Regions from separate parts of the Streptomyces sp. NPDC021096 genome, predicted to be linked through region 1. Evidence: riboswitches for the same ligand, from Rfam matches in the RefSeq annotation. Region 1 holds a riboswitch; each other region holds the start of a gene.

What was found. Region 1 has a riboswitch for cyclic di-AMP ahead of AB0G59_RS20055 (peptidoglycan DD-metalloendopeptidase family protein). Riboswitches for the same ligand answer to the same signal wherever they lie in the genome.
Positions count from the first base shown of each region.
Region 2: another riboswitch for cyclic di-AMP. It lies ahead of AB0G59_RS12345 (peptidoglycan DD-metalloendopeptidase family protein); the one in region 1 lies ahead of AB0G59_RS20055 (peptidoglycan DD-metalloendopeptidase family protein).
Region 3: another riboswitch for cyclic di-AMP. It lies ahead of AB0G59_RS24255 (C40 family peptidase); the one in region 1 lies ahead of AB0G59_RS20055 (peptidoglycan DD-metalloendopeptidase family protein).

Region 1 covers NZ_JBFADG010000015.1:99,487-108,910, forward strand. Annotated here, with positions in the region: gene AB0G59_RS20030 (SDR family oxidoreductase) at 1-252, opposite strand, end outside; gene AB0G59_RS20035 (DUF6227 family protein) at 432-1,268, shown strand; gene AB0G59_RS20040 (cold-shock protein) at 1,480-1,683, shown strand; gene AB0G59_RS20045 (DEAD/DEAH box helicase) at 1,882-3,540, shown strand; gene AB0G59_RS20050 (PP2C family protein-serine/threonine phosphatase) at 3,726-4,946, shown strand; cyclic di-AMP (ydaO/yuaA leader) riboswitch at 5,086-5,222, shown strand; gene AB0G59_RS20055 (peptidoglycan DD-metalloendopeptidase family protein) at 5,234-6,448, shown strand; gene AB0G59_RS20060 (MFS transporter) at 6,582-8,060, shown strand; gene AB0G59_RS20065 (aldo/keto reductase) at 8,090-9,034, shown strand; gene AB0G59_RS20070 (hypothetical protein) at 9,087-9,401, opposite strand.
Region 2 covers NZ_JBFADG010000006.1:160,439-169,862, forward strand. Annotated here, with positions in the region: gene AB0G59_RS12330 (GNAT family N-acetyltransferase) at 1-2,611, opposite strand, end outside; gene AB0G59_RS12335 (HPr family phosphocarrier protein) at 2,773-3,054, shown strand; gene AB0G59_RS12340 (GntR family transcriptional regulator) at 3,185-3,904, opposite strand; gene AB0G59_RS12345 (peptidoglycan DD-metalloendopeptidase family protein) at 4,105-4,890, opposite strand; cyclic di-AMP (ydaO/yuaA leader) riboswitch at 4,902-5,056, opposite strand; gene AB0G59_RS12350 (pitrilysin family protein) at 5,300-6,676, opposite strand; gene AB0G59_RS12355 (pitrilysin family protein) at 6,706-8,052, opposite strand; gene AB0G59_RS12360 (DNA topoisomerase IV subunit A) at 8,276-9,424, shown strand, end outside.
Region 3 covers NZ_JBFADG010000024.1:34,025-43,448, reverse strand. Annotated here, with positions in the region: gene AB0G59_RS24275 (sugar phosphate nucleotidyltransferase) at 1-697, shown strand, start outside; gene AB0G59_RS24270 (NAD-dependent epimerase/dehydratase family protein) at 707-1,624, shown strand; gene AB0G59_RS24265 (spherulation-specific family 4 protein) at 1,621-2,301, shown strand; gene AB0G59_RS24260 (endo alpha-1,4 polygalactosaminidase) at 2,268-3,155, shown strand; cyclic di-AMP (ydaO/yuaA leader) riboswitch at 3,401-3,554, shown strand; gene AB0G59_RS24255 (C40 family peptidase) at 3,558-4,031, shown strand; gene AB0G59_RS24250 (carboxylesterase family protein) at 4,115-5,620, shown strand; gene AB0G59_RS24245 (YchJ family protein) at 5,639-6,058, opposite strand; gene AB0G59_RS24240 (hypothetical protein) at 6,291-6,824, shown strand; gene AB0G59_RS24235 (alpha/beta hydrolase-fold protein) at 6,840-8,213, shown strand; gene AB0G59_RS24230 (DUF2156 domain-containing protein) at 8,210-9,424, shown strand, end outside.

The DNA.
Region 1 (9,424 bases):
GACGCCGGCGTTGTTGACGAGCAGGTCCGTGGGCCCGTACTCCGCCTCGGCCCCGGCCACCGCCGCCGCGAAGGCGGCGCGGTCGGTGACGTCGACGGCCCGCGCCATGGCCCCGGGCAGCCCCAGGGCCTCCAGCCGGTCCGTGCGCCGCCCCAGCAGGAGCAGGGGATGACCGTCCTCGGCGAACAGCCGGGCGCACGCGGCGCCGAAACCGGAGCCGGCGCCCGTGATGACGACGAGTCCAAGGGTCATGCCCAGCACGCTAGGCGGGCGCGGGGCCGTGCGCCCGGCGGGCAGGCGTTCGGGGGACCGGCCGGGCGGAGCCCCCGGCCCTGCCGCCAGTTGGTGAAAACCCCGCCCCCCTCCCGTGTTCGCGCCGCTACGGTAAGTGGCGCGGGGTGGGTGCGGCGAAGGTCGGGAGGTCGACGGGCATGGCGAAGACGCGAGCGGGCGGGGGCGAGGGCGAGAGCAGGGGCTGCGGCGAGCCGGGCGGCCCGGCCGGCCGCGAACCGACGCCCGCCGAGCAGGTGGAGGAGCTGCTGAAGCGGGCCCAGAACGGCTTCGAGATCGGCGAGCCGGTCCTGGAGCGGCTGCGCACCGCGCTGATGCACCAGGCCGAGCTCCGCTCGTACCGTCAGCGCAACGACGAGCCGCGCCCCCTGCGCTGCAACACCTACCGGCACATCTTCCTGCTCGCGGACGGCAGCAGCCTGCTGCTGTACGAGCTGGAGCACGACACGGGCGTGCGGGAGGGGTTCCTGTACGAGCTGTACGTGCACGAGAGCGCGCTCGACGCCGCCGAGCGCCGGGTGCACGACCGCATCGGCGGCGGGGGCATCGGCCCCGGCAGCGAGGACGAGGAGCTGCCCGCCTGGCTGGCGGAGGAGCTGCTGCTGGCCATGGGGCCGACGCGGCCCCGGCGGGAGTACGTCGCCGAGGCCTCGCCCGATCACGCCCGCCGGCTGCTGCGGCGCGCGGAGAACGCCGACGGGCCGGGGGAGGTGGTGCGGGAGCTGCTCCAGGGGGCGCTCGGCCACCACATCGCGCTGATCACCAAGCCGAGGCGCCGCAGCGCCGGGCGGGACGCCACCTGGTGCCGGTTCTACGAGCACGCCTTCCTGCTGGAGGGCGGGGGCGAGGTCAGCCTCTGGGAGCTCGAGCACAACATGACGGCCGACGGCCGGCTCGTCTGCGAGGTCTACCTCGACGAGGCGGAGGCGGAAGTGGCGGCGGACCGGCACGCCCGGGCCCAGGGGGTGGAGTTATAGCGCGGCCGGGGCGGGTGGGGGGAGTGGTGTGCGGAGGGGCGTTTGCCCAGCTCAGCAGGGCTCTGTCGGTCTGTGCTACACTAGTTCGAGTTGCAGTTGTGGTACCCATGAACTCGTGTGCGCCTGACGGTTATGTAGCCGAAGGCGCATTTTTGTTTTCGCCGGTCTTGTTTCCGGCCTTGGGGCCCATCCCATCGCTAAGGAGACAAAAATGGCGACCGGTACCGTGAAGTGGTTCAACTCCGAAAAGGGCTTCGGCTTCATCGAGCAGGACGGCGGCGGCCCCGACGTCTTCGCCCACTACTCGAACATCGCCTCGAGCGGCTTCCGTGAGCTCCTCGAGGGCCAGAAGGTGTCGTTCGACGTCACGCAGGGCCAGAAGGGCCTGCAGGCGGAGAACATCGTCACCATCTGACGACCGACGATCAGGAGCCTTACGAACGACCAGGAGTCTTCCGGACGTTCAGAAGCTCGCTGAACCTCGCGATGGGGCCCGCACCACTGGGTGCGGGCCCCATTGTCGCGCTCGTCACAACAGGCCGAAGGCGCCACTCGGCGCCCGCCAGAATGGCCACACAGGGGGCTTGGCACCCCATTGAGGGAAGGTCCCCGCATGACTCGCTCCGCCGCACGCACCGATCGCCCCGATCGGCCCGCCCGTCCTGCCCGCTCCGCTCGCACCTCGGGTCCGGCCCGCTCCTCGCGACCGCGCCGCTCCGACGAGTCCCAGCCGGCCGCGCGCCGGCGCCCCGCCGCACCGCAGGGTGACTTCGAGATGCCGGTCAGCACGACGCCGGCCCTCCCGCCCGTCGACACCTTCGCCGAGCTGGACATGCCCTCCGGCCTGCTGGCGACCCTGACCCGCGAGGGCGTCACCGAGCCCTTCCCGATCCAGTCCGCGACGCTCCCCAACTCGCTGGCCGGCCGTGACGTCCTCGGCCGCGGCCGCACGGGCTCCGGCAAGACCCTCGCCTTCGGCCTCGCGCTCCTCGCCCGCACCGCCGGCCGGCGCGCCGAGGGCAAGCGCCCGCTGGCGCTCGTCCTCGTCCCCACCCGCGAGCTGGCGCAGCAGGTCACCGACTCGCTCAGCCCGTACGCGACCGCCGTCAACCTCCGGGTGGCCACGGTCGTCGGCGGCATGTCCATCGGGCGCCAGGCCCAGACCCTCGCGCGCGGCGCCGAGGTGCTCGTCGCGACGCCGGGCCGGCTCGCGGACCTCATCCAGCGCGGCGACTGCAAGCTCGGCGACGTGGCGATCACCGTCCTCGACGAGGCCGACCAGATGGCCGACATGGGCTTCCTGCCGCAGGTCACCAAGCTGCTCGACCAGGTGCGCCCGGACGGTCAGCGGATGCTGTTCTCCGCGACCCTCGACCGCAACGTCGACCGGCTCGTCCGCCGCTTCCTCTCCGACCCGGTGACGCACTCCGTCGACGCGTCGGTGGGCGCGGTCGCGACGATGGACCACCACCTGCTGCACGTCACCGACCAGGACAAGAAGGACGCCGTCACGCGCGTCGCAGCCCGCGCCGGTCGCGTGATCATGTTCGTGGACACCAAGCGCGGCGCCGACCGCCTGGTGAAGAAGCTGCTGTCCGAGGGCGTGCGCGCCGCGGCCCTGCACGGCGGCAAGAGCCAGCCGCAGCGCAACCGGGTCCTGGACCAGTTCCGCACCGACCAGGTCACCGCCCTGATCGCGACGAACGTCGCGGCGCGCGGCATCCACATCGAGGGCCTCGACCTCGTCGTGAACATCGACCCGCCGGTCGACCACAAGGACTACCTCCACCGCGGCGGCCGCACCGCCCGCGCGGGCGAGTCCGGCACGGTCGTCACGTTCGTGCTGCCCGAGCAGCGGCGCGAGATGAGCCGCATGATGACCACGGCGCAGATCACCCCGAACGTCATGAAGACCTACCCGACCGACCCGGAGCTCGCCCGCATCACCGGTGCGCGCGAGCCCAGCGGCGTCCCGGTCGTCATCGCGGCCCCGGCCCCGGCCCAGCCGCAGGGCGCCGGCAAGTCCTCCTCCCGCTCGCGCGGTTCCTCTTCCGGCAGCCGCGGCGGCCGCGGCCGTACCCGTACGGACGCCGCCGGCGCTCCCGCCTCGGGCGGCAGCGGCAACGGCGGCGGGCGCCCCTTCCGCGGCTTCGGCGGCAACGGCGGCGGCGAGGGTGCGCGCCGCTCGGGCGGCACCCGCCCGGGCAACGCCGTCGGCCGTTCGCGCCGCGGTGGCGCCGGTGGCGGCGGTCGCCGCTCGGCCGCGTCCTGACGCGCCGATCCCGTCCGGCTCCGCGCTGACGTCCTGATGTCCCGATGAGGCGGGGCCCGGTCTTCCGGGCCCCGCCTCACCGTTTCCCCGTCCCCGTCCGGCGCAACACCGCTCGCGAAGGCCCGCGCGCTGCGCAAGGGTGGAACGCGATGCCCAGGGACGGCGGCCGGTCAGGAGAACGCACGGTGGGGATGCCAGAGGGGCTCGAACCCCAGTCGGAGCCACCATTCGCGCACGGCCACCGGACGGGCCCGCACCTCACCGGCCGGCTGTCCGTGGCGCGCCCGCTGCCCGCGCTGCTGATCGTCTCCGGCGTCGTCTTCGACGTCCTGACGCCCTCGCACTACTCCTCCGCCCCCTTCTTCGCCTGCTCACCCCTCATCGCGGCAGCCCTGCTGTCCCACGGCGCGACGCTCGCCACCGCCGTCACGGCCCTGACCGCCATGACCACCCTCACGATCATCCGCCGGGTGCCCCACACGGGCGCCGCCGTCACCGAGATCGCCACCGTGCTGGCCGTCGCCGCCCTCGCCCTCGGCATCAACCGCGTCGTCCGCCGCGGCGACCGGAAGCTGGCCTCCGTCCGGTGCATCGCGGAGGCCGCCCAGCGCGCCGTACTGCCCGTACCACCCGCCCGCATCGGCGGACTGCGCGTGGCCGCGCGCTACCTGGCGGCCGAGGCCGACGCCCGGATCGGCGGCGACCTGTTCGCCGTGCAGGAGACCCCGTACGGCGTGCGCGCCATCGTGGGGGACGTACGCGGCAAGGGGCTCGGCGCGGTGGAGGCGGTCGCCGTCGTGGTCGGCGCGTTCCGGGAGGCGGCGGAGCAGGAGCGCACGCTGGAGGGGCTCGCGGTGCGACTGGAGCGCGCCTTGCAGAGAGAGGGCGCCCGGCGCGCGAACCTCGATCAGAGCGAGGGCTTCACCACCGCCGTACTCGCCGAGGTCCCGCCCGGCACCACCGCGCTGCGCCTGGTCAACCGCGGCCATCCGCCCCCGCTCCTGCTCCACGCCGACGGCACGGTCGGCGAGGCGTACCCCGGCGCGCCGGCGCTGCCGCTCGGCATGGGGGAGCTGGGGGAATGGCCCGACCGCGTGGAGGAGTGGGAGTTCCCGGCGGGGTCCACGTTGCTGCTCTTTACGGACGGGGTCACCGAGGCGCGGGATGCCGAGGGCAACTTCTACGACCCGCTGCAGCGCCTCAGCGGCAAGCAGTTCAGGAACCCGGAAGCGCTGCTGGACGCCCTGACGGCGGACGTCGCCCGGCACGCCGGCGGCCCGGCCGACGACGACATGGCCCTGCTCGCCATCCGGCGCGGCGACGGCCGCCACCGCCCCGCCGTCATCACCCACGCGCTCACCCAGACCACCACCCGTACCGTCCGCATGCGAACCGATAACAACTGACGAACGGTCAGCTGGTGCGCATCGCAAAATCCGCCCAAGAGGCGTGCCATTTCATGCTTTCGGCTTGGAATCCGGTGGCGGTGTCTATTAACGTTCGATAACGCAGCGCGGTCGTTGCAGCCGTCGCAAGAGGCGGCGCCGCGCGCCTTCGCCGAATCCCGTGGGCGGAACCGGGGAACCATCAACTCTGGGGTGAATCGGACCGCGCGCCGGCCCGTAGGAGACCTTCCTGCTCCGAACCCGTCAGCTAACCCGGTAGGCGAGAGGAAGGAAAGGAGTGCGCCTCCGTGGCGTCCAACAGGCCTGCTCTCGACGACAGTTCGTACGGTTCTTCGAACAGCGCTCCGGGTGGGGCCTCGGGTGAGGCGTCGGCCGGCCCCGACTTCGCCGATGACGGCTCCGCTTTCGCTCATGACGGTGGTCACGGCCCCGACGGCGAGGAGACCTGGGGCGAGTGGAACCCGGCCGAGGGTTCCGCGACGGGGCCCGTCCGCGGCAGACACCGCGTCGTCAAGCAGCGCGGCGGCACGATGGCCCGCAGCGGCGCGGTGCTGGGCGTCGGCGTCATCGCGGCGGTCGGCGCGGGCGGCATGGCGAGCGCGCAGGACCGTCCGCCGACGCCGATATCCGTGCCCGACCTGGCGCAGAAGCTTCCGGGCGTCGGCTCCCTCATAGCCGGCGGCGAGGAGAAGCAGGCCCCCGGCGCCGAAGCGGGGGCCGGACCGGTCGACGGGGCCCCAGCCGTCGCGTCGGCCATGCACAGCGCCGCCGACGCCGGCGAGGCACTGCGCGCCCGCATCCTCCAGCAGGCCGAGCGCCAGCAGGACGCCGCCGACGAAGCCGCGCGGGAGAGCGAGGCGCGCACCGCGGCGGAAGAGAAGCGCAAGGCCGCGGCGGAGCAGGCCCAGGCACACGAGGCGCGCGAAGCGCAGGAGGCCCAGGAGGCACGGGCGGCGGCGCAGGCCGCCGAGGCGGAGGCGCACGGGGCCGGCCGGGCCGCGGCGGCCGGCGCTGCCGAGCGGACCGGGGCGGGCGAGGCCGAACGGCCCGCGGCCCCCGCGAAGCGCACCCCGGCCCCTGCCGGAAAGCACGGTTCCGCCGCCACCGGCTCGTACACCCTGCCCGTGGGCTCGTACACCCTCACCGCCGGCTTCGGCCAGGCCGGCAACATGTGGTCCGCCAACCACACCGGCGAGGACTTCGCCGCCCCGACCGGCACCCCGGTCAAGGCGGTCAGCGGCGGCACGGTCACACAGGCCGGGTGGGCCGGCGCGTACGGCTACCGCATCGTGCTGACGCTCGGCGACGGTACCGAGATCTGGTACTGCCACCTGTCGTCGATGGTGGTCACGTCCGGGAAGGTCGGTACGGGCACGGTCATCGCCCGCGTCGGCGCGACCGGCAACGTCACCGGCCCCCATCTGCACCTGGAGGTGCGGCCCGGCGGCGGTGCGCCGGTGGACCCGCTGTCGTGGCTGCGCGCCAGGGGGCTGCAGCCCTAGTCGCCGAGGGAGGCCGAGGGAGGCCGAGGGAGAGGCCGACGGGCACCGCAACCCCAGAGAGGCAGCCGGGTTACAGGAGCCACAGATGTGATTTGCCGGGAATGTTCTGCGTGCGATCGGGAAATCAGCACATGTGACGACGACCCCGACGATCACCACGTCCGTGCCTTCCCGCCTGGACCGGCTGCCCTGGTCCCGGTGGCACTGGACCGTGGTGATCGGCCTCGGGACCGTATGGATCCTGGACGGCCTGGAGGTGACGGTCGTCGGGAACATCGCCGGCCGCCTCTCCGAACAGGGCAGCGGCCTGTCGATCACCTCGGGCGGGGTGACGGGCCTGGCGGCCGCCCTCTATGTCGCGGGAGCCTGCTCCGGCGCACTGTTCTTCGGCCGGCTGACCGATCTCTTCGGCCGCAAAAGACTCTTCATGGTCACGCTCGCGGTCTATCTGACCGCGACCGCGCTGACCGCGCTGTCGTACCACTCCTGGTGGTTCTTCCTCTTCCGCTTCCTGACGGGCTTCGGCATCGGCGGCGAGTACGCGGCCATCAACTCCGCCATCGACGAGCTGATCCCCGCCGTCTACCGGGGCCGCGTCGACCTCATCATCAACGGCAGCTTCTGGCTCGGCGCGATCGCCGGCTCCCTGCTGTCGATACTCATGCTCGACACCAGCATCTTCGCCAAGGACGTCGGCTGGCGGCTGACCTTCGGGCTCGGCGTCATCCTGGGCCTGGTGATCCTGCTCGTACGACGCCATGTGCCGGAAAGTCCACGCTGGCTGTTCATCCATGGCAGAGCCGAAGAGGCCGAAGCCCTGGTCACGACGATCGAAAAGCGCATCGAGGCGGAGAAGGGCCGCCCGCTGCCGCCCGCCAAAGGCAGGCTCGTCATCCGGCAGCGGGAGAGCTTCGGCTTCCGCGACATCGCCCGCACCGTCTTCTCCGACTACCGCAGCAGGGCCGCCCTCGGGCTCGCCCTCTTCATCGGCCAGGCCTTCCTCTACAACGCGATCACCTTCGGCTTCGGCGCCATCCTCACGCGGTTCTTCGGCGTCTCCACCTCGCACACCGGCTACTTCTTCGCCGTCATAGCGGTCGGCAACTTCCTCGGTCCGCTGTTCCTCGGCAGGCTCTTCGACACCGTCGGCCGGCGCATCATGATCTCCTCGACGTACCTGCTGGCCGGCGTGCTGCTCTTCGGCACCGCCTGGCTCTTCGGCGCCGGGCATCTGAACGCCGTGACGCTCACCGCCTGTTGGGCTGTCGTCCTCTTCTTCGCCTCGGCGGGCGCGAGCAGCGCGTACCTCACCGTGTCCGAGATCTTCCCGATGGAGACCCGGGCCATGGCCATCGCCTTCTTCTACGCGGTGGGCACGGCGGCGGGCGGCATCAGCGGCCCGCTGCTCTTCTCCGCACTGACACAGAGCGGCGTCGTCGGCGACACCGTGCTGGCCTTCGACATCGGCGCGGCCCTGATGTGCATGGGCGGCGTGGTCGCCGCGTTCCTGGCCGTACGGGCGGAAGGCCGCTCCCTCGAGGACATCGCCGCCCCCCTGTCCGTCCACTCCCCGGAGCCCCTGCCGTCACCGGCGCCCGCGCCGGCGGAATAACCGTTCCGCCAAGGGCGTTGGCATACCGCATGGCTGACAATCACCGGAAGATCGGCACGCTCTCCGTCCACCCGCTGTCCCTCGGCGGCAACGTCTTCGGCTGGACGGCCGACGAGAAGCAGTCCTTCGCCGTCCTCGACGCCTACGCGGAGGCGGGCGGCAATTTCATCGACACCGCGGACGTCTACTCGGCCTGGGCGCCGGGCAACGAGGGCGGCGAGTCCGAGACCGTCATCGGCAACTGGCTCGCCGCGCGCGGCAACCGCGACGACATCGTCGTCGCCACCAAGGTCGGGAACGGCATGCCCGTACACCGCGGCCTGGCGGCGGACGCCATCAAGACGGGCGTCGAGGAGTCGCTGCGCCGCCTCCGTACGGATTACATCGACCTCTACTACACGCATGTCGACGACACGTCCCAGCCGGTCGAGGACATCATCGCGACGCTGGACGGGCTGGTGAAGGAGGGCAAGGTCCGCGAGATCGCCGCCTCCAACATCTCCGCGGACCGGCTGCGGCGGTCCCTGGAGTTCTCGGACCGCTCCGGCCTCGCGAAGTACGTGGCGATCCAGCCCCACTACAACCTGGTCTCCCGCGACACCTACGAGGGCGAACTGGCGGACGTGGCCGCCGCGCACGGCCTGGCCGCGGTCCCGTACTTCGCCCTGGCCTCTGGCTTCCTCACAGGAAAGTACCGTCCGGGCACGACGGTCGACAGCGCCCGGTCGGAGGGCGCGGCCGGGCACCTGGAGTCGGAGCGGGGCCTGAAGGTCCTCGCCGCCCTGGACGAGGTGGCCGCGGCCCACGACGCCGAGCCCGCCACGGTGGCCCTGGCCTGGCTCGCGGCCCGGCCGACGGTGGCGACGCCGCTGGCGAGCGCCCGTACGGTGGAGCAGCTTCGGCCGCTGCTGGCGTTCGTGGACCTGGAGCTGACGGAGGCGGAGCTGGGGCGCTTGACGGAGGCGTCGGCGTAGAGGGCGAAGGGGCCAGGGAGACGTCTCCTCGGCCCCTGCTTCCCCCGATCGGTCAGCCCTCGCGCCGCTCCACGGCCCAGGAGGCGAGCGCGACGGCCCCGGCGACGGCGAAGACCGAGGGCCAGGCGCCGATCTTCTTCGCCAGCGGGTGGGAGCCGGCGAACGCGGCGACGTACAGCCCGCTGAGCGCGGCGGCCGCACCGGCGCCGGCCTTCTGGTGCCACTCCTTGGCGGCCACGGCTCCGGCCGCCGCGAGCGCCACCCCACCGAGCGGCCGCTTCTTGGTCCACCGGGCCACGCCGTACCCGCCGACGAGCCCGCCGGCCGCCACGAGGGACGCCGGAATCCGTGCTCCTGCTGTCGCCATTACCGGGACCTCCGCATCAAGAG
Region 2 (9,424 bases), on a different contig from region 1:
TGTCGACCGGCGAGGAGCCGCGCCAGCCGAACAGCAGGGGCGCGGTGCGGATCGAACGGATCAGCTCGGCGGCGTCCCGGTCGGTGGCCGGTACGAGGCGGTGGGCGGTGTCGCCGAGCAGCAGGGACGGGGCGCCGGCCAGCCCGAAGGACAGCACGGCCCCGGCGGCCGGGTCGATGGTGGCCCGGACGACCGTGTCGACGCCGCGGGGGGCCATCGACTGCACGACGAGCCGGGTCTCCTCGGGCTTGCCGAGGAGGTCGGTCAACTCGGCGTAGGCGCGGCGCAGTTCCCTCTCGCCGCCGAGGTCCAGGCGGACTCCGCCGAGGTCGGCGCGGTGGCGCAGGTGCGGTGCGGTGGGCTTGAGCGCGACGGGGAAGCCCAGCCGGTCCGCGGCCCGTACGGCGCTGTCGGGGTCGGCCGCGGGCAGGGCGGGCAGCACGGCGATGCCGTAGCGGGCGAGGAGGCGCTGGGTGTCGGCGGCGGAGAGGGTCACGGCCCGGGGGGCGGTCGCGCCGTGCGCCTCGAGCAGCACGTCGATGTCGGCGGCGGCGCCGGCCTCGTCGATGTCGTCGTACTCGGGCACCCGTCCGGGGGCGGCGGCCTGCCGCCGCCACTGGGCGTAGCGCACCGCCTCGGCGAGCGGGCGGACGGCCCGCTCGGCGGCCGGGTAGGCGGGGATGCGGACCGCGGGGGCGGGGGGCCTGTCCTCCGGTGCGGCGGAGTCCGTGGGCTCCGGCGCCGGGGGCCGGTGGGGCGGCGGGGCGGCGAGGACCTCGGCGAGGCCGGGGATCTCCAGGTGGACCACGGCCACCGGCTTGGCGGCCGGTGCGCCGGCGACCGCCGCGCGCAGGGCGTCGGCGAGCTCGGCTGCCGAGGCGTCGCCGACCCAGGGGATGGCGGTGACGACGACGGCGTCGCAGGCCCGGTCGGCCAAGGCCTCGGCCAGGGCGGCGCGGAAGTCCTCCGGGGCGGCGGCGGTGGTCAGGTCGCGCGGCATCAGCGGATGCAGTCCGTCCGTGAGGCAGGCGTCGTAGGTGAGGAGGGCGAGGGACTCGGAGTTGCCCAGGATGGCGACGCGGGGACCGGCGGGCAGCGGCTGGGAGGCGAGGAGCAGGCCCGCGTCGGCGAGCTCGGTGACCGTGTCGACCCGGATGACCCCGGCCTGCCGCAGCAGGCCGGAGACGGTGGCGTCGGGGATGCGCGGGGCGGGGACGGTGTGCCCGGCCGGCGCCGCGGAGCCGTGGCGGGCGCCCTTGACCACGACGAGCGGCTTGCGGGCCGCCGTGCGCCTGGCCAGGCGGGCGAACTTGCGCGGATTGCCGATCGACTCCAGGTACATCAGGGCGACGTCGGTGTCCGGGTCGTCGTGCCAGTACTGCAGGAAGTCGTTGCCGGAGACGTCGGCGCGGTTGCCGGCGGAGACGAACGTGGAGATGCCGACCAGGCCGGCCGCGCGCCGGTGGAGCCCGCCGAGCAGGGCGATGCCGATCGCGCCGGACTGGCTGAAGAGCCCGACCCGGCCGGCGGCCGGCAGCTCGGGCGAGAGGGAGGCGTTGAGCCGGACGCCGGGGGCGGTGTTGATCAGGCCCAGGGCGTTGGGACCGATGACGCGCATGCCGTAGGAGCGGGCCTGGCGGACCAGCTCGCGCTGTCGCTCGCGGCCCTCGGCCCCGCTCTCGGCGTATCCGGCGGACAGCACGACGAGGCCCTGGACGCCGTGTTCGCCGCAGTCGGCGACGACGTCGGGGACGTGCTCGGCGGGCACGGCGATGACGGCGAGGTCCACGGGGTCCTCGATGGAGAGGACGGAGCGGTGGGCGGGGACGCCCTCGGGCTCCAGGACGGACGGCTCGCCGGGGAAGGCCTTGTTGACGGCGTATGTGCGGCCGGTGAAGCCGCCGGCCAGGACGTTGCGCAGGACGGTGCGGCCGATGCCGCCGGGGGTGCGGCCGGTGCCGATGACGGCGAGGGAGCGGGGGGCGAGCAGCCGCTGGACCGAGCGGGCCTCGGCGAGCCGCTCGCGGGCGCGCTGGACGGCGAGGGACTCGGCGGTGGGCTCCAGGTCGAACTCCAGGCGGACGACGCCGTCCTCGAAGCTGCGCTTCTGGGTGTAGCCCGCGTCCGTGAAGACTTTGATCATCTTGGTGTTGGCGGGCAGCACCTCGGCGGCGAAGCGCCGGATGGAGCGCTCGCGCGCGACGGCGGCGATGTGCTCCAGCAGGGCGGAGGCGACGCCCCGGCCCTGGTGGGCGTCCTGGACGAGGAAGGCGACCTCGGCCTCGTCGGCGGGGCCGGAGGCGGGCATGCCGTGGCCGTCGATGCGGTCGTAGCGGACGGTGGCGATGAACTCGCCGCCGACGGTCGCGGCCAGGCCCACGCGGTCGACGTAGTCGTGGTGGGTGAAGCGGTGCACGTCCCGGTCGGAGAGGCGGGGGTAGGGGGCGAAGAAGCGGTAGTACTTGGACTCGTCCGAGACCTGTTCGTAGAAGCTGACCAGGCGCTGGGCGTCGTCGGGCGTGATGGGCCGGATCTGGGCGGTGCCCCCGTCGCGCAGCACCACATCGGCTTCCCAGTGGGCCGGGTACGCATGCTCGGACGGCGTCTGCATGGGGCCAGCGTAAGGCCGCCCGCCGACAGCCGGTGGTGGCGTGCGGCCCATGGCCGCGGGCCGGACGGCCCTACCCGGACCCGAGCGGGCGCGCGCAGGGGCACCGCGCGCCCCGTGCGACAATGGTCTAGACAACCAATATCGACTTGAAGGGCAACACCATGGTTGAGCGCCGCGTAAACGTCGGCTGGGCCGAGGGCCTGCACGCCCGGCCCGCGTCGATCTTCGTCCGTGCGGCGACGGCCGCGGGCGTCCCCGTGACGATCGCCAAGGCCGACGGCAGCCCGGTCAACGCCGCGTCCATGCTCGCCGTGCTGGGCCTGGGCGCCCAGGGTGGCGAGGAGATCGTCCTCGCCACCGAGGCGGACGGTGCCGAGGCCGCGCTCGACCGTCTGGCCAAGCTGGTCGCCGAGGGTCTCGAGGAGCTCCCCGAGACCGTCTGATCCACCGGGCCCGCGTCGATTGACGCGGGCCGCTACGGGGCCGCGGCGGCCGACTCGGGGCAGCCGCAGCCCCGTTGTCGTAACCGCCGTGAATTCCCGGCCGCTATTCCCGGCGAATAGCGGCTCATTGTTAAGAACGTGCGCCCGCCGTGTTTACGGATTGTTTCGGGCCCGGCACCCGGTCCGCTTCCGCGGGCCGCCACTGCCGGAATTTCCCGGGCGAACGGCCGGCCCGGGCCACGGCCAGGGTCCGCGCCCGCTCGGCGTCCCCGCGGGCCACGGCGTCCACCAGCGCCCCGCACGCCTGCCAGCTCTCCAGCGGCCTGACGGGCGGCTCGGCCGCGTACACCCAGGCGATCTTGCGCCGCAGCTGGGTGAGCAGCGCCGCGAGGCTGGGGCTGCCGGACGCCTGGGCGAGGGTCTCGTCGAACCAGTCGCCCAGCGGGCGCAATTCGCTGGTCCGGCCCGTACGCGCGCGCTCCTGGCCGAGGCGTACGAGCCCCCGCAGGACCTTCAGATGGGCCTCGGTGCGCCGCTGGGCGGCCCGGGCGGCGCCCAGCGGCTCCAGCAGGGCACGGACGTCGAGCAGATCGGCGGCCTCGCGCTCGGTGGGCTCGGCGACACAGGCGCCGGCGTGCCGCCGGGTGGTCACGAAGCCCTCGGAGGCCAGGGTGCGCAGCGCTTCGCGCACCGGCACCCGGGAGACGCCGTAACGGCGGGCCAGGAGTTCCTCGACGAGCCTACTGCCGGGAGGAAAGGCGCCGGAGACGATGTCGTCGCGGATCGCCGTGCACACGGCGTGCGCGGAAATGCCGCCCCTCCGGTGCACGCCCTCGTCATCGCCGTTCACGTACGGCCCCGCATGGGTGTACCTCCGACTTATGACTTAACCCCCGTGAATCACGGCCGATTGACGCCCGTTCAGCGACTCTATTGCAATCGGGTGGGATTTCCGATGGGTGGGCCGGTTCATGGATATCTTTTGGCCAAACACGAAGGCCCCGGCCAGGGGCCGGGGCCTTGCGTGAAGAACGGTGCCGCGATGCGGTCCTACAGGCTGACGCCATGGGCGCTCATGTAGGCGATCGGGTCGATGTCGGAGCCGTAGGTGGCACCCGTGCGGGCCTCGAAGTGCAGGTGCGGGCCCGTGACGTTGCCGGTGGCACCGGAGAGGCCGATCTGCTGGCCCGGGGTGACCGTCTGGCCGACGGAGACGTCGAGGGACGACAGGTGGGCGTACTGGGTGTACGTGCCGTCGTTGTGCTTGATGACGACGTTGTTGCCGTACGCGCCGCCCCAGCCGGCCTCGACGATGGTGCCGGCGGCGACCGCGTGGACCGAGGTGCCGGTCTCGGCGTGGATGTCGATGCCGGTGTGGCTGCCGGAGGACCACAGGCCGCTGGAGGCCTTGTAGGAGGTGGAGACGTAGGAGCTGTCGATCGGGCTCACGTAGGTGCCCAGACGCTTGCGCTCCTCGTCGCGGGCGGCGCGCTCCTTGGCGGCGCGCTCCTCCTCGATCTTGCGCTTGGCCTCTTCGGCGCGCTGCTTGGCCTCGGCGGCCTTCTGCTTGGCCGTGGCCTCGGCCTGGAGGCGGATGGCGGCCTCGTCGGCGGCGCTGCGCTGGGTCTCGGCCTGGGCGTCGACGTTGCCGGCCATGACGTCACCCATGACGATGGCCTGCGTCAGGCCGGTGTCCTCGGTGCGGTGGCCGTCGTCGGTGGAGGCGAAGGCCGGGGCGGCGACGCCGGCGACCACGCCTGCGGCGGTGAGGGTGGCTATGCCCGCCACATTGGCGCTGACGCGCACGGCACGACTCGGACGACGGTGCTTACCCATGCCTGGGCGATCCTTTCCTTCCTTCTCGCCTACCGGGTTAGCTGACGGGTTCGGAGCAGGAAGGTCTCCTACGGCTCCCTCGTGAAAGGGACCCGATTCACCCCAGGGACGTTTGGGTCCCCGGCTCCCCTTGGCTGGTGCCTCGGGAACTCGGCGATGGCTGCCCGGGACCGCGGTTGCGGCTCCGATCTGACGGACTGCCGCCCTGACGCTAATCCGCGTCGGATTCGAACGGCAAACAGAACGGCGCTTTTATGACCTACGCCACACGACCAACGTGCAACCACTGCATGAAATTGGACATAAGGGAGGCGCGTGTGCCTCTTCGGGCTCACGCGCCTCTCTTGTCCGCTCATATCCGGCACGGGGCACGGGAATACGGCGGCTGAACCTCCGTCAGGCAGGTCCGTCAGGCGGGGATGACGGTCACCTCGCCGATGCCGAGCGCCTTGACCGGCTCGGCGATCTCGGCCGCGTCGCCGACGAGGACGGTGACCATGCGGTCGACGGGGAACGCGCTGACAACGGCCGCGGTGGCCTCCACCGTGCCGGTCTCCGCGAGGCGTTCGTAGAGCCCCGCCTGGAAGTCGTCCGGGAGGTACTGCTCGACCTGGTCGGCGAGGGTGGCCGCGACGGCCGCCGCCGTCTCGTACTTCAGCGGTGCGACGCCGACCAGATTCTGCACGGCGACGTCGCGCTCGGCCTCGGTCAGGCCCTCGGCGGCCAGCGTCCGCAGCACCGCCCACAGGTCCGCCAGCGCCGGGCCGGTGTTGGGGGTGTCCACGGAGCCGCTGATGGCGAGCATGCCCGTGCCCGCGGCGCCCTGGGACGGGGGCACCGAGCGCAGCACCTGGCCGAAGGCGCGGACGCCGTAGGTGTAGCCCTTCTCCTCGCGCAGGACGCGGTCCAGGCGGGAGGTGAGGGTGCCGCCGAGGCAGTACGTGCCGAGCACCTGGGCGGGCCAGACGCGGTCGTGCCGGTCGGATCCGGCGCGGCCGATGAGCAGCTGGGTCTGGACGGCGCCGGGGCGGTCCACGATCACGACGCGGCCGGTGTCGTCCGCGGTGACCGCGGGGACGGGCCGGGGCTCGGCGCTCGATCCGGTCCAGGCGCCGAGGGACTCGGTGAGGGCCTGGTCGAGGTCGACGCCGGTGAAGTCGCCGACGATGACGGCCGTCGCCGTGGCGGGGCGGACGTGGTCCTCGTAGAAGGCGCGCACGGCGGCGGCGTCGATGCGCTTGACGGTCTCCTCGCCGCCCTGGCGGGGGCGGGAGAGCCGGGAGGTGGCCGGGAAGAGCTCGGCGGACAGCGCCATGGCGGCCCGGCGGGCGGGGTTGGCCAGCTCGTGCGGGATCTCGTCCAGCCGGTTGTTCACGAGGCGCTCGACCTCGTTCTCCGGGAAGGCCGGGGCGCGCAGGGCGTCGGCGAGCAGGCCGAGGGCCTTGGCCAGCCGGGAGGCCGGGACCTCCAGGGAGATGCGCACGGCGGGGTGGTCGGCGTGCGCGTCGAGGGTGGCGCCGCAGCGCTCGAGCTCGGCGGTGAAGTCCTCGGCGCTGAGCTTGTCGGTGCCCTCGGAGAAGGCGCGCGCCATGATCGTGGCCACCCCGTCCAGGCCCTCGGGCTCGGCCTCCAGGGGCGCGTCCAGGCTGATCTCGACGGCCACGACCTGCTGGCCGGGGCGGTGGCAGCGCAGCACGGTCAGGCCGTTGGGCAGCCGGTCGCGGTCGGGGGCCGGGAACGCCCAGGGGGTGGCCTGCCCGGGCTCGGGCTGCGGGTGGAATTCCATCGTCGCGGTGGTGCTGGATGCGGCGTCGCTCACCGGTCCGTCTCCTCTTCGTTCTGGTCGGCGTCGCCGTCGGACTGGGGTGAGGTCGGCTCGTACACCAGCACGGCCCGGTTGGCGGGGTGCAGGCGGGCCTTGGCGACGGCCTGCACCTCCTCGGGGGTGACCTCCAGGACGCGCTGCACGGCACTCAGGGCGAGCTGCGGGTCGCCGAACAGGACGGCGAAGCGGCACAGTTCGTCGGCCCGGCCGCTGACGGTGGCGAGCCGGTCCAGCCACTCGCGCTCCAGCTGGGCCTGGGCGCGCTCCATCTCCTGCGGGGTCGGCCCGTCGACGGCGAAGCGGGCCAGCTCCTCGTCGACGGCGGCCTCGATCGCGGACACCTCGACGCCGCCGGACGCCTTGACGTCCAGCCAGCCGAGGGAGGGGGCGCCGGCCAGGCGCAGCAGGCCGAAGCCGGCGGCGACGGCCGAGCGGTCGTGGCGGACCAGACGGTTGTGCAGGCGGGAGGACTCGCCGCCGCCGAGGATGGTCAGGGCGAGGTCGGCGGCGTCGGCCTCACGGGTGCCGTCGTGCGGGAGGCGGTAGGCGGCCATCAGCGCACGGGAGGGCACCTCCTCGCGCAGGACCTGGCGCAGCTCCTCGCCGATGGTGTCGGGCAGGGAGCCGTCGCGCGGGGGCTGCTTGCCGTCGTGGGAGGGGATGGAGCCGAAGTACTTCTCGATCCAGGCGAGCGTCTGCTCGGGGTCGATGTCGCCGACGACCGAGAGCACGGCGTTGCCGGGCGCGTAGTACGTGCGGAAGAAGGCGCGCGCGTCCTCCAGGGAGGCGGCGTCCAGGTCGGCCATCGAGCCGATCGGGGTGTGGTGGTACGGGTGGCCGTCGGGGTAGGCCATGGCCGTCAGCTTCTCGAAGGCCGTGCCGTAGGGCACATTGTCGTACCGCTGGCGGCGCTCGTTCTTGACGACGTCGCGCTGGTTCTCCATGGACTCGTCGTCGAGCGCGGTGAGCAGCGAGCCCATCCGGTCGGCTTCCAGCCACAGGGCCAGCTCCACCTGGTGGGCCGGCATGGTCTCGAAGTAATTGGTGCGCTCGAAGCTGGTGGTGCCGTTGAGCGAACCGCCGGCGCCCTGCACCAGCTCGAAGTGGCCGTTGCCCTTGACCTGCGCCGAGCCCTGGAACATCAGGTGCTCGAAGAGGTGGGCGAGGCCCGTGCGGCCCTTGACCTCGTGGCGCGAGCCGACGTCGTACCAGAGGCAGACGGCCGCGACAGGGGTCAGATGGTCCTCGGAGAGCACGACCCGGAGGCCATTGGCCAGGCGGTGCTCGGTCGCTGTCAGGCCGCCGGAACCGGCCTGTTGCGTGGCCGTGTGACCCATGGGCATGTACGTCCCTTCGATCTCTTGAGATCTCGCGGTGCCTCGCGACGACTCGCGTGATGAACAGTGCTGTCACTGTATGCAAGCGCGCTGACATCTGGCGAAGTTCCCGGGCCCTCGTAACCCGTACCGGACGGGTCGCGGTCGGGGTTGTCAGTGGCGCGGTCCACAATGGTCGGCGTCAGACCCGCCTCGGCAATCGATCGAAGGAGCAGCAGCCGCGATGGCCCGCCGCAGCACGAAGACCCCGCCGCCGGAAGAGTTCGAGGAGCGCATCCTCGACATCGACGTCGTCGACGAGATGCAGGGCTCCTTCCTCGAGTACGCCTACTCGGTCATCTACTCCCGCGCCCTGCCCGACGCCCGGGACGGGCTCAAGCCCGTCCAGCGCCGCATCCTGTTCCAGATGAATGACATGGGGCTGCGCCCCGAGCGTTCGTATGTGAAGTGCGCCCGGGTCGTCGGCGAGGTGATGGGTAAGCTCCATCCGCACGGCGACGCCTCGATCTACGACGCCCTGGTGCGCATGGCGCAGCCGTTCTCCATGCGGGTGCCGCTGGTCGACGGGCACGGCAACTTCGGTTCGCTGGGCAACGACGACCCGCCCGCGGCCATGCGGTACACCGAGGCCCGGATGGCGGCGGCGACGTCGCTGATGACGGAGTCGATCGACGAGGACACCGTCGATTTCTCGCCGAACTACGACGGCAGCGAGCGGGAGCCGGTCGCCCTCCCGGCCGCGTATCCGAACCTGCTGGTCAACGGCACGACCGGCATCGCGGTCGGCATGGCGACGAACATGCCGCCGCACAACCTCGGCGAGGTCATCGCCGCCGCCCGGCACCTGATCAAGCACCCGGGCGCCGATCTCGACACGCTGATGAAGTACATCCCGGGCCCCGACCTGCCCACGGGCGGCCGGATCGTCGGCCTGGGCGGGGTGCGCGACGCGTACGAGACGGGCCGCGGCACCTTCAAGATCCGGGCCACGGTCGCGGTGGAGAACGTGACCGCCCGCCGCAAGGGCCTGGTGGTCACCGAGCTGCCCTTCACGGTCGGCCCGGAGAAGGTGATCTCCAAGATCAAGGACCTGGTCGGCTCGAAGAAGCTCCAGGGCATCGCCGATGTGAAGGACCTCACCGACCGTTCGCACGGCCTGCGTCTGGTCATCGAGATCAAGAACGGCTTCAACCCCGAGGCCGTGCTGGAGCAGCTCTACAAGCTGACGCCGATGGAGGAGTCCTTCGGCATCAACAACGTCGCGCTGGTGGACGGCCAGCCGCTGACGCTGGGCCTCAAGGAGCTGCTGGAGGTCTATGTCGACCACCGCTTCGAGGTGGTGCGCCGGCGCAGCGAGTTCCGGCGCGGCAAG
Region 3 (9,424 bases), on a different contig from region 1:
GGCCGGAGGCAAGGGCGTCCGGCTGCGCCCGTACACCACCGCACTGCCCAAGCCCCTGGTGCCCATCGGCGACCAGCACGCCATCCTCGAGATCGTCATGCGCCAGCTGGCCGGCGCCGGATTCACCAGCTGCACCCTGGCCATCGGCCACCTCGGCCACATCATCCGGGCCTATGTGGGCGACGGCTCCCAGTGGGGCATCCACGTCGACTACACCTCCGAGGAGAGCCCGCTGGGCACCATGGGACCGCTGCTCACCATGACCGACCGGCTGCCCGAGCACTTCCTGGTCATGAACGGCGACATCCTCACCGACCTCGACTTCGGCGACGTCCTGCGCGACCACGTCGCCTCCCGGGCGCCGCTGACCATCGCCACCTACGCCCGCAAGGTCAACATCGACTTCGGCGTCCTGACCACCGACTCCGGCCGCGTCGTCGGCTTCGCCGAGAAGCCCAGCATGGACTACCGCGTCTCCATGGGCGTCTACGGAGTCTCCCGCTCCGCCCTCGCCCGCTACACCCCCGGCCTGCCGCTGGGCTTCGACGAACTGGTCCTGGACCTGCTCGGCGACGGCACCCCGCCCAACGCCTACGCCTTCGACGGCTACTGGCTCGACATCGGCCGCCCCGACGACTACGACCGGGCCAACGCCGAGTTCTCCGTCCACCGAGACCTGCTGATGAAGGGAGCGTGACGGCGCGTCATGCGCATTCTCGTCCTGGGCGCCACCGGCTTCCTGGGCCGGCACGCCGCCGAACGCCTGCGCGCCCTCCCGGGCGCGCGGGTGCTCGACGGCGGCCGGGCCCCCGGCTCCGCCCTGCCCGTCGACCTGGCCGGGGCGGACCCCGGCCACCTCGCGGCCGTGCTGCGCGAGGCCGCCCCCGACGCCGTCGTCAACTGCGCCGGCGCGGTCGGCGGCAGCGCGCTCGCGCTGACCGCCGTCAACGCCCGTGGCCCCGCCGCCCTGTGCGAAGCCCTGCACGCGGCCGCCCCCGACGCACGCCTGGTCCACCTGGGCTCGGCCGCGGAGTACGGCCCGTCCGACGGCCACCGGCCCGTCGCCGAGGCCGACCCGGCCCGCCCGCTCGGCCTCTACGGCGCGAGCAAGCTCGCCGGCACCCTCGCCGTCACCGGCTCCGGCCTCGACGCCGTCGTCCTGCGGGTGTTCAACCCCGTCGGCCCCGGCGCCCCCGCCGCCTCCCTGCCCGGCCGGCTCGCCCAGGAGCTGCACCGGGCCGGGCCCGACGACCGGGTACGCACCGGAGACCTCTCCGCCTACCGCGACTTCGTCGACGCGCGGGACGTGGCCGACGCCGTCGTACGCGCCGTGACGGCCCCCCGGCCGCTGCCCGGCGTCCTGAACGTCGCCGGCGGCACCGCCCGGCCCGTGCGGGACGTCGCCGAGGGGCTGCTGCGGGCCGCCGGCTTCGCCGGGGCGGCGGCGGACCGGATCGACGAGGGCGGCGACGGCTCGCCGCGCTCGGCCGCCGTGCCCTGGCAGCAGGCGGACATCACGGCCGCCGCCCGCGCCCTGGAGTGGGTGCCGCGCCACCGGCTGGAGGACTCCCTGGCCGACCTGTGGGCCGAGACCCGCGGCCGGCCCGCGGAGCCGGTGCGATGACACGCCCCGCACCGCCGGACGACGGACAGCGCCTGCTCGTACCGCTGTACGCGCACCCGGCCGCGCACCCACGGGAATGGGCCGCGCTGACGGCGGCCGCCCCCGGCCTGCACGCGGTCGTGCTCAACGTCGCCGACGGCCCCGGCAGCCGCCCCGACCCGCACTTCAGGGCCGCCGCCGGGCGGCTGCGCGGCGCGGGCGTGCGGCTGCTGGGCTACGTCGACACCGCCTACGGCCGGCGCCCGCCCCGCGCGGTGGTCGCCGACGTCCGCCGGCACCGCAGGTGGTACGACGTGGACGGGGTCTTCTTCGACCAGGCGGCCGAGGGCGCCGCACTGCTGCCGCGCTACCGGTGGCTGGTCATGACCGCCCGGGTGCTGGGCGCGCGCACCGCCGTCCTGAACCCGGGCACCCACCCCGACCCCGGCTACGCCTCCTTCGCCGACGTCCTCGTCACCTTCGAAGGCGCCTGGGAGGACTACCGGCGTGCCGGGGTGCCCGACTGGACGGCCGACCATCCGCCCGGGCGCTTCTGCCACCTCGTCTACGGCGTGCCCGAGGGAGCGCAGGCGCAGGTGGCCCGCACCGCGGGGGCGCGGGGCGCCGGCGTGCACTGCGCGGTGCCGGGGACCGGGGCCAACCCGTGGTGCAGCGCGCCGCTGCCGGTGGCCCGGTGACCGGCCGGCGCGCCCGCGCGGGCCTCTTCGGTGTCCTCCTGCTCGTCCTCGCGGCCTGTTCGAGCCCGTCGGAGGAGGGGGCGGAGCCGGGCGGGGAGAGCCCGGTGGACCGGATGACGGCGGCGCCGGACGGCAGCCCGCCGCCGGCCTCCCGGCGCTGGCAGCCGCGGCCGGGCACCCGCTGGCAGTGGCAGCTCGGCGGACAGGTCGACACCTCCGTGGACGTCCCCGTCTACGACATCGACGGTTTCGAGAACTCCGCCGAAACGGTGGCGCGATTGCACGCCCGGGGCCGCAAAGTGATCTGTTACATCAACGCCGGGGCCTGGGAGGACTTCCGGCCGGATCACGCGCGTTTTCCCAAAGCCCTGCTCGGCAGGAACAACAAGGGCTGGGACGGTGAGAAATGGCTGGACATCCGCCGTCTCGACGACTTGCGGCCCCTCATGGCCGCCCGCATCGACATGTGCCGGCAAAAGGGTTTCGACGCGGTGGAACCCGATCTGACCGAGGGGTTTCGCAATCGCACCGGATTCCCGCTCTCGGCCGCGGATCAGCTGGCGTTCAACCGGATGCTGGTGAAGCTGGCTCATGAGCGCGGGCTGGCCATCGGTTTGAAGAACGATCTCGAGCAGATCCCCGAGCTGGTACGGGACTTCGATTTCGCGGTCAACGAACAGTGCGCGCAGTACGGGGAGTGCGAGAAGCTCACGCCGTTCGTGAAGCAGAACAAAGCGGTCTTCCATGTCGAATACGACCTGTCGACGGGGGAGTTCTGCGGCACCGCGAAGCGGCTGGGGCTGAGCTCGATGAAGAAGAAGCTCGAGCTGGACGCCTGGCGGCAGCCGTGCTGACCGAGCAGTGCGGAGCCTGGGCTTCCGTGCTTCAAGTGCCCCTCGGGACACGGGTTTAGGCGCAGACGGCGGGTGGTGGAGGGGGCGCGGTTCCGCGTGTGACCCCGAAGTGAAGAAGTTCACAGATGACCGTTTCGGCGCCGAATTTGAGCGATTGATGGTGCAGGATCTTTCACCGAACACAAGATCCCGTCACCGAGGCGGGCGACCCGGGCGGACGCCGAGTCCTGCCGCCGCACCGGGTGCGGAATCGAATGATGAATCGGCAGGAGCGGGAGACCCAAGCGGTAACGGACCATGAAAGCGGTGGTCCTTGGGGTGAAGCCACATGCGTGGCCGGGCAACTTCGCAGCCCGAACCCGACAGGTCATCTTTCGTAGGCGGATGCCGAAGGGCTTTGGCATGTCTGCGTTTCCTCGCATACCTGCACTCGCTTCCCGGGCCGGCACCGCGTCGGCCCTCACCGCCGCCACGCTCGCGGCATCGGTGCTCATCCCCGGCCTCGCCACCGGCGCCCAGGCGGCGACCCCGGGCGAGCAGGCACTGAAGGTCGCGGCCTCCAAGAAGGGCTCGCCCTACCAGTACGGCGCCACGGGACCGAACCGGTTCGACTGCTCGGGCCTGACGCTCTACTCGTTCAAGAAGGTCGGCAAGAACCTCCCGCGCACCGCCCAGAGCCAGTACAACTCCACCCGGCACCTGTCCAGCGGCTCGCGTCAGGTCGGTGACCTCGTCTTCTTCCACTCCGGCAGCAACGTCTACCACGTGGGGATCTACGCGGGTAGCAACAAGATCTGGCACTCTCCCAAGCCCGGCGGCTCCGTCCGGCTGGAGAAGATCTGGACCAACAGCGTCTGGTACGGCCGCGTGAAGTAGCCGCTCAGCGTCGGCCCCCTTGTCCCGGGACGCCGGACGGGCCCAGAATCCAGCCCGTCCGGCGGTTTCGGGAAGGGGCGCGGATGGCCAGCGGCAGCGGCGTGGAGACGCACACGGTCCAGGGCGCGGTCCGGGGACGGACCGAGGAGCAACTCGCGGTCTTCCGCGGCATCCCCTACGCCCGGCCACCGGTGGGCGAGCTGCGCTTCGCCGCACCCCAGCCGCCCCCGGCCTGGGACGGGGTCAGGGAGGCCGTGGAGTTCGGGCCGCCGCCCCCGCAGTCCGGGCCCTTCCGTGCCCCCGGAGACATACCGGGCACCGACTGGCTCACCCTGAACGTCTGGACCCCGGACCCCGGCGGATCCGGGCTGCCGGTCCTGGTGTGGATCCCGGGCGGCGGCTACGTCTCCGGCGCCACGAACGACCCCCTGTACGACGCCGCGCACATAGCCCGGCACGGCCTGGTCGTGGTCACCGTCAACTACCGGGTGGGCGCCGAGGGCCTCGCCCAGCTCGCCGGCGCCCCCGCCAACCGCGCCCTGCTCGACCAGATCGCGGCCCTGGAATGGGTGCGGCAGAACATCGCCCGCTTCGGCGGCAACCCGGACCGGGTCACCCTCTGCGGACAGTCCGCCGGAGCGGGCTCCATCGCCACCCTGCTGGCGGCACCCCTGACCGCCGGCCTCTTCCGACGGGCCATCACCCAGTCCGTACCGGGCCTCTACGTCACCCCCGCCCTCGCGAAGGACGTCGCACAGACCTTCGCCGCCCGGCTCGGCGCCGCCCCCACCGCCGCCTCCCTCGCGGCGATCGCGCCGCAGCGCCTGGCCGAGGAGGTGGACGTACTGATGGCGGGCCTGCCCGCCCACGTGGACCGCTGGGGCCGGCTGGCCCGCTCGGGCGTCCCCTTCTGCCCCGTCGTGGACGGCGACCTGGTGCCGGACGTGCCCTGGCGGAGCCTGCGCGACGGCCGCGCGAGCGAGGTCGGCCTGCTGACCGGTCACACCCGCGACGAGTTCCGGCCGTTCCTGGTGCTGTCCGGCGGCCTGGAGAAGATCACCGAGGAGGACGCCACGACGGCGCTGCGGACCTTCGCCCCCGCACCCGACGGCGAGCGCGCCTACCGCGCCGCCCACCCGGGCGCCTCCGCTGCCGCTCTCTTCGACCTCGTCCACGCCGACGCGCTCTTCCGCGTCCCCTCCCTGCACCTGGCGGACGCCCACTCCGCCGGCGGCGGCACGGCCCACCTCTACGAACTGTGCTGGCCCGCGCCCGCGCTGGGCGGCGCGCTGGGCGCGGCCCACGGTCTCGACGCCCAGCTGCTCTTCGGCAACTACTCCGCCCCCGCCGCCCGGCTGCTGTTCGGCGAGGACCCGCCGCCCGCGGAGGCCCTCGCGCTCGCCGAGGACATCCGCCGCTCGTGGGCGTCGTTCGCCGCCCACGGCGACCCCGGCTGGCCGGCCTACCGGGTCACCGACGGGCGGCTCACCCGGCTCCTGGACGCCGAGGTGAGCACGGCCCCCTATCCCCATGACGCGTCCCGGCGGATCTGGGAAGGACACGGCGTCGAACCCTTCGACCTCCCCTGACCCGGAACGCGGACGCGGTCAGCCGACCGCGTCCAGATAGACCCACTCCCCGTCCTCGCGCACGAAGCGGCTCAGCTCGTGCTGGTCGTCCGCCTGCCCCCGCACCTCGTAGTGGGCGCGGAACTCCACCGTGCCCTCGCTGTGGAAGGCGCTGCCGCCCGTGGCGCCCAGGATCTCCAGCCCCGTCCACGTGATGGAGCGGTCGAAGTCCAGGCCGGGCGGCCGCGTCGAGGAGTGCCACGTCCGCAGCAGATAGGCGGCGTCGCCGACCACGAAGGCGCTGTAGCGCGAGCGCATCAGGCGCTCCGCCGTCGGCGCCGCGCCGCGGCCCTGGTGGAAGGGGCCGCAGCAGTCCCCGTACGGTGCGCCGAGCCCGCAGGGGCACGGTGAGGTGGCAGTGATCGCCGGCGCGCGGCGTGCGCTTGTTCTTCTGGACACCCCCCGATTCTCCCCGCTGCGCGGCCCGGCCCCGCACCCGGTGTGACGAACCCTTTCGGCTGCACGGCCGCCGGACGGCCGCCCTCCCTGTTCTTTCGGGTGAATTCCCAGGTCATCGCGGTTGCCTCACCGCCTGGCGACGGCCGGGAACGGTGCCGGGAGCGGTTGCGCGGCCCCTGGCGCCAGCGGACGGTGGTCGCGTCCGACAGGTGTTGTGAAGGGAGTTTCTCGCATGGGCAACAACCGGCTCCATTCCGCTGCCGTCGCCGTCGTGTGCGGCTCGCTCGCCCTGGGCGTCTGCGGCCCCGCTCTGGCCTCCGGCCGGGCGACGGACTCCATAGCCGTGGCGGAACCCGCGCCGGCCCCGGCCTCCGGCCGCTCCGATTCCATCGGCAGCCTGGGCGAGACCCTCTCCCTCGGATCGAGGTTCCTCAGGGAGGCCCGCTCCCGCACCCCGGACGTCGACTACCTCCGCGACCTGCGCCAGCGCCTGCAGGAATCGGCCGACCGCCTGCTCGTGGACGTCAGGGCCCGGGCGCACCGGCACGACGACGGAGCGTCCAACGACCCCGTCGCGGACGTCAAGGCGCAGCTGGACAAGCTCGTCAAGGACGTCACCGACCTGCTGGCCGCGGTCCTGGCCAAGGACGTCGCCAAGGTCACGGCCCTCCTCGCCCAGGTCCTCGCCGACCTGCAGGCCCTCCTGACGTCGGTGCCCAAGCTCGTGGGCGGCGCGGCCCCGCTGCCCGTACCCCTGCCGGTCTAGGCGGCCCCGGACACCGTGACGCCCGCCCGCCTCCCGCGGCCCGGCCCGCTCGCCCCGGCGGCATCCGCCCCGGACGAGCGGGCCGCGGGAGCGCTGGACTGGTCCCTGGTGCGCGGCTGGATCCCGCTCGTCCTGCTGGTCCTCGGCTGCTGCGCCCTGGCCGTGCTGCTCTTCTCCCGGCAACGCCGGTGGTGGACCCGCTGGGCGCCACTCGCCGTGCTCCTCGCCGCGCTGATCACCTGGCTGCTGCAGGTCGCCGTCGACGACTGGCTCGAACTCTTCCCCGACCCGCTGCCGACCGGCGTCGTCGTCTGGGCGGGCGTCGCCGTCCTCGGCCTGTGCCTGGCGGCGTTCCGGATACCGCTGCTGCGCCCGCGCCACTGGGCCGGTGCGGTCCTCGCCGCGCTGTGCGCCGTGCTGCTGGGCGCCTCGCAGATCAACCGCCACTTCGACCAGTACCCGACGGCCCGTACGGCCCTCAATGCCTGGCTGCAGAAGACCACCAGCCTCGGCGACGCCACCGGCCGCACCGAACCGGTCCTGCACGTGCCGCAGGGCAAGGCCGTCTCCGAGGTGTGGCGGCCACCGGCCGGCCTGCCGGCGCACGGCACGCTCTCCCGCTCCGACATCCCCGGCACCGCCTCGGGCTTCAAGGCCCGCTCCGCGTACGTCTATCTGCCGCCCGCCTACCGGGCGAGCCCCCGCCCCCCGCTGCCCGTGATCGTGCTCATGGCGGGCCAGCCGGGGTCGCCCGACGACTGGATCAACTCCGGGCGCCTGGTGGAGATGATGAACGCCTTCGCCGCGGACCACCAAGGGCTCGCCCCCGTGGTGGTCGTGGCCGACCCCCTCGGCTCGCAGTTCGCCAACACCCTCTGCCTGGACTCCCGGCTCGGCCAGGTCCAGACCTACCTGGCCGTCGACGTGCCCGGCTGGATCCGCTCCCACCTCCAGGTCGCCACCGCCCGCACCTCCTGGATCGTCTCCGGGATCTCCTTCGGCGGCACCTGCTCCCTCCAGCTCGGCGTCAACGCCCCGCAGGTCTACGGCGTCGTCAACGACATCTCCGGCCAGGAGGCGCCCACCCTCGGCAGCCGGCAGAAGACCATCGACAAGGCCTTCGGGGGCGACGCGGCCGCCTACGAGAAGGTCAACCCGCTGGACGTGATGGCCCGGCAGCGCTTCCCCGACACCAAGGCGGCGTTCGTCGCCGGCACCGACGACGCCACCTACCGGCCGCAGCAGCGGAAGGTCTACGACGCCGCCGTCAGGGCCGGGATGCGCGCCGAGTGGGTGCTGCTGCCCGGCGGCCACAGCTGGCAGGTCTGGCGACCCGGCCTGGAGCGGCAACTGCCCTGGCTCGCCCGGGAGACGGGACTGATCCGATGACCGAAACCGGCGGCCCGCCGCCCCCGCCACCGCCCGCGCCCGTCGTCGGCGACAGCACGCACCCCTGGCGCGCCACGCTCGACCGCCTCCTGGCGCCCGTGCGCCACGCCCCGTTCACGCTGGCCTTCCTCGCCGTGCTGTGGATCGTGGGGGCGCTGACCGGCGCGCTGGGCTCCGGCCCGGGCCGGCACCTGCTGGAGCACGTCGGGGTCGGCGTCACCGCCCTGGCCGAGGGCCGCTGGTGGACCCCGGCCAGCTCGCTGCTGTGGTGCCCCGGGCTCGGCGGCTACATCGGCTCGACGCTCCTGGTGCTGCTGCTCGTCACCCCCTGCGAGCGCCGCCTGGGCGTCGCGCGCACCGCCGCACTGCTGCTCGGCGGCCAGATCGCGGGCACCCTCCTGGGCGTCGGCCTGGTCGCGGCCGGATCCGCCGCGGGGGAGCAGTGGCTGGACAGCCTCACCGAGGACCTGGCCGTCACCCCCACCGTCGGCGTGCTCGCCGTCGGCGGGGTGCTCAGCTACCGCCTCACCGCGCTCTGGCGTCGCCGCACCATGCTCGGCATCGTGGCGTTCGCCCTGGTCATGGCCCTGTACGTGGGCCACTTGCAGGGCGTGCTGCGGCTGGGCGGCGCGGCGGCCGGCCTCGCCCTGGGCGCCCTGCTCCACCGCCCGCGCGGCCCCCTGCGGCTGCGGCACTCCTCCCACACCGAGGCCCGGGTGCTGGTCGCGCTCGTCGTGGCCGCCTCCGCGATCGGCCCGATGGTGGCCATCCTCTACGAGGAGGCGTACGGCCCCTTCAGCTCCTTCAACTTCCTCTACGTCTCCACCCGGCCCACGCCCGAGGAGATCAAGGACGCCTGCGGCATGTCCGCCCAGGACTGCCACTACATCCACGCGGTCCGCGACTTCTACGACTCCCCGGCCATCGCCATGGCCGTCCTCGTCCCCGTGGTGATGCTCGTCCTCGCCGAAGGGCTGCGCCGGGGGCTGCGGCTCGCCTGGGCCCTGGCGGTCCTCTCGCACCTGGCCTGGATCGCCCTGTTCGCCTATTGGCTCAAGGACTTCCTCGACAACCCCTCCGCCTACGCCGAGCCCCAGGACCACGCCGGCTACGTCCAGCTCTTCGCGGAACAGATGCTGCTGCCCGTCCTGGTCCTGGCGCTGCTCCTGGTCACCCGCGCCCGCTTCGACCTGCGCCTGCCGCGCTCGGCG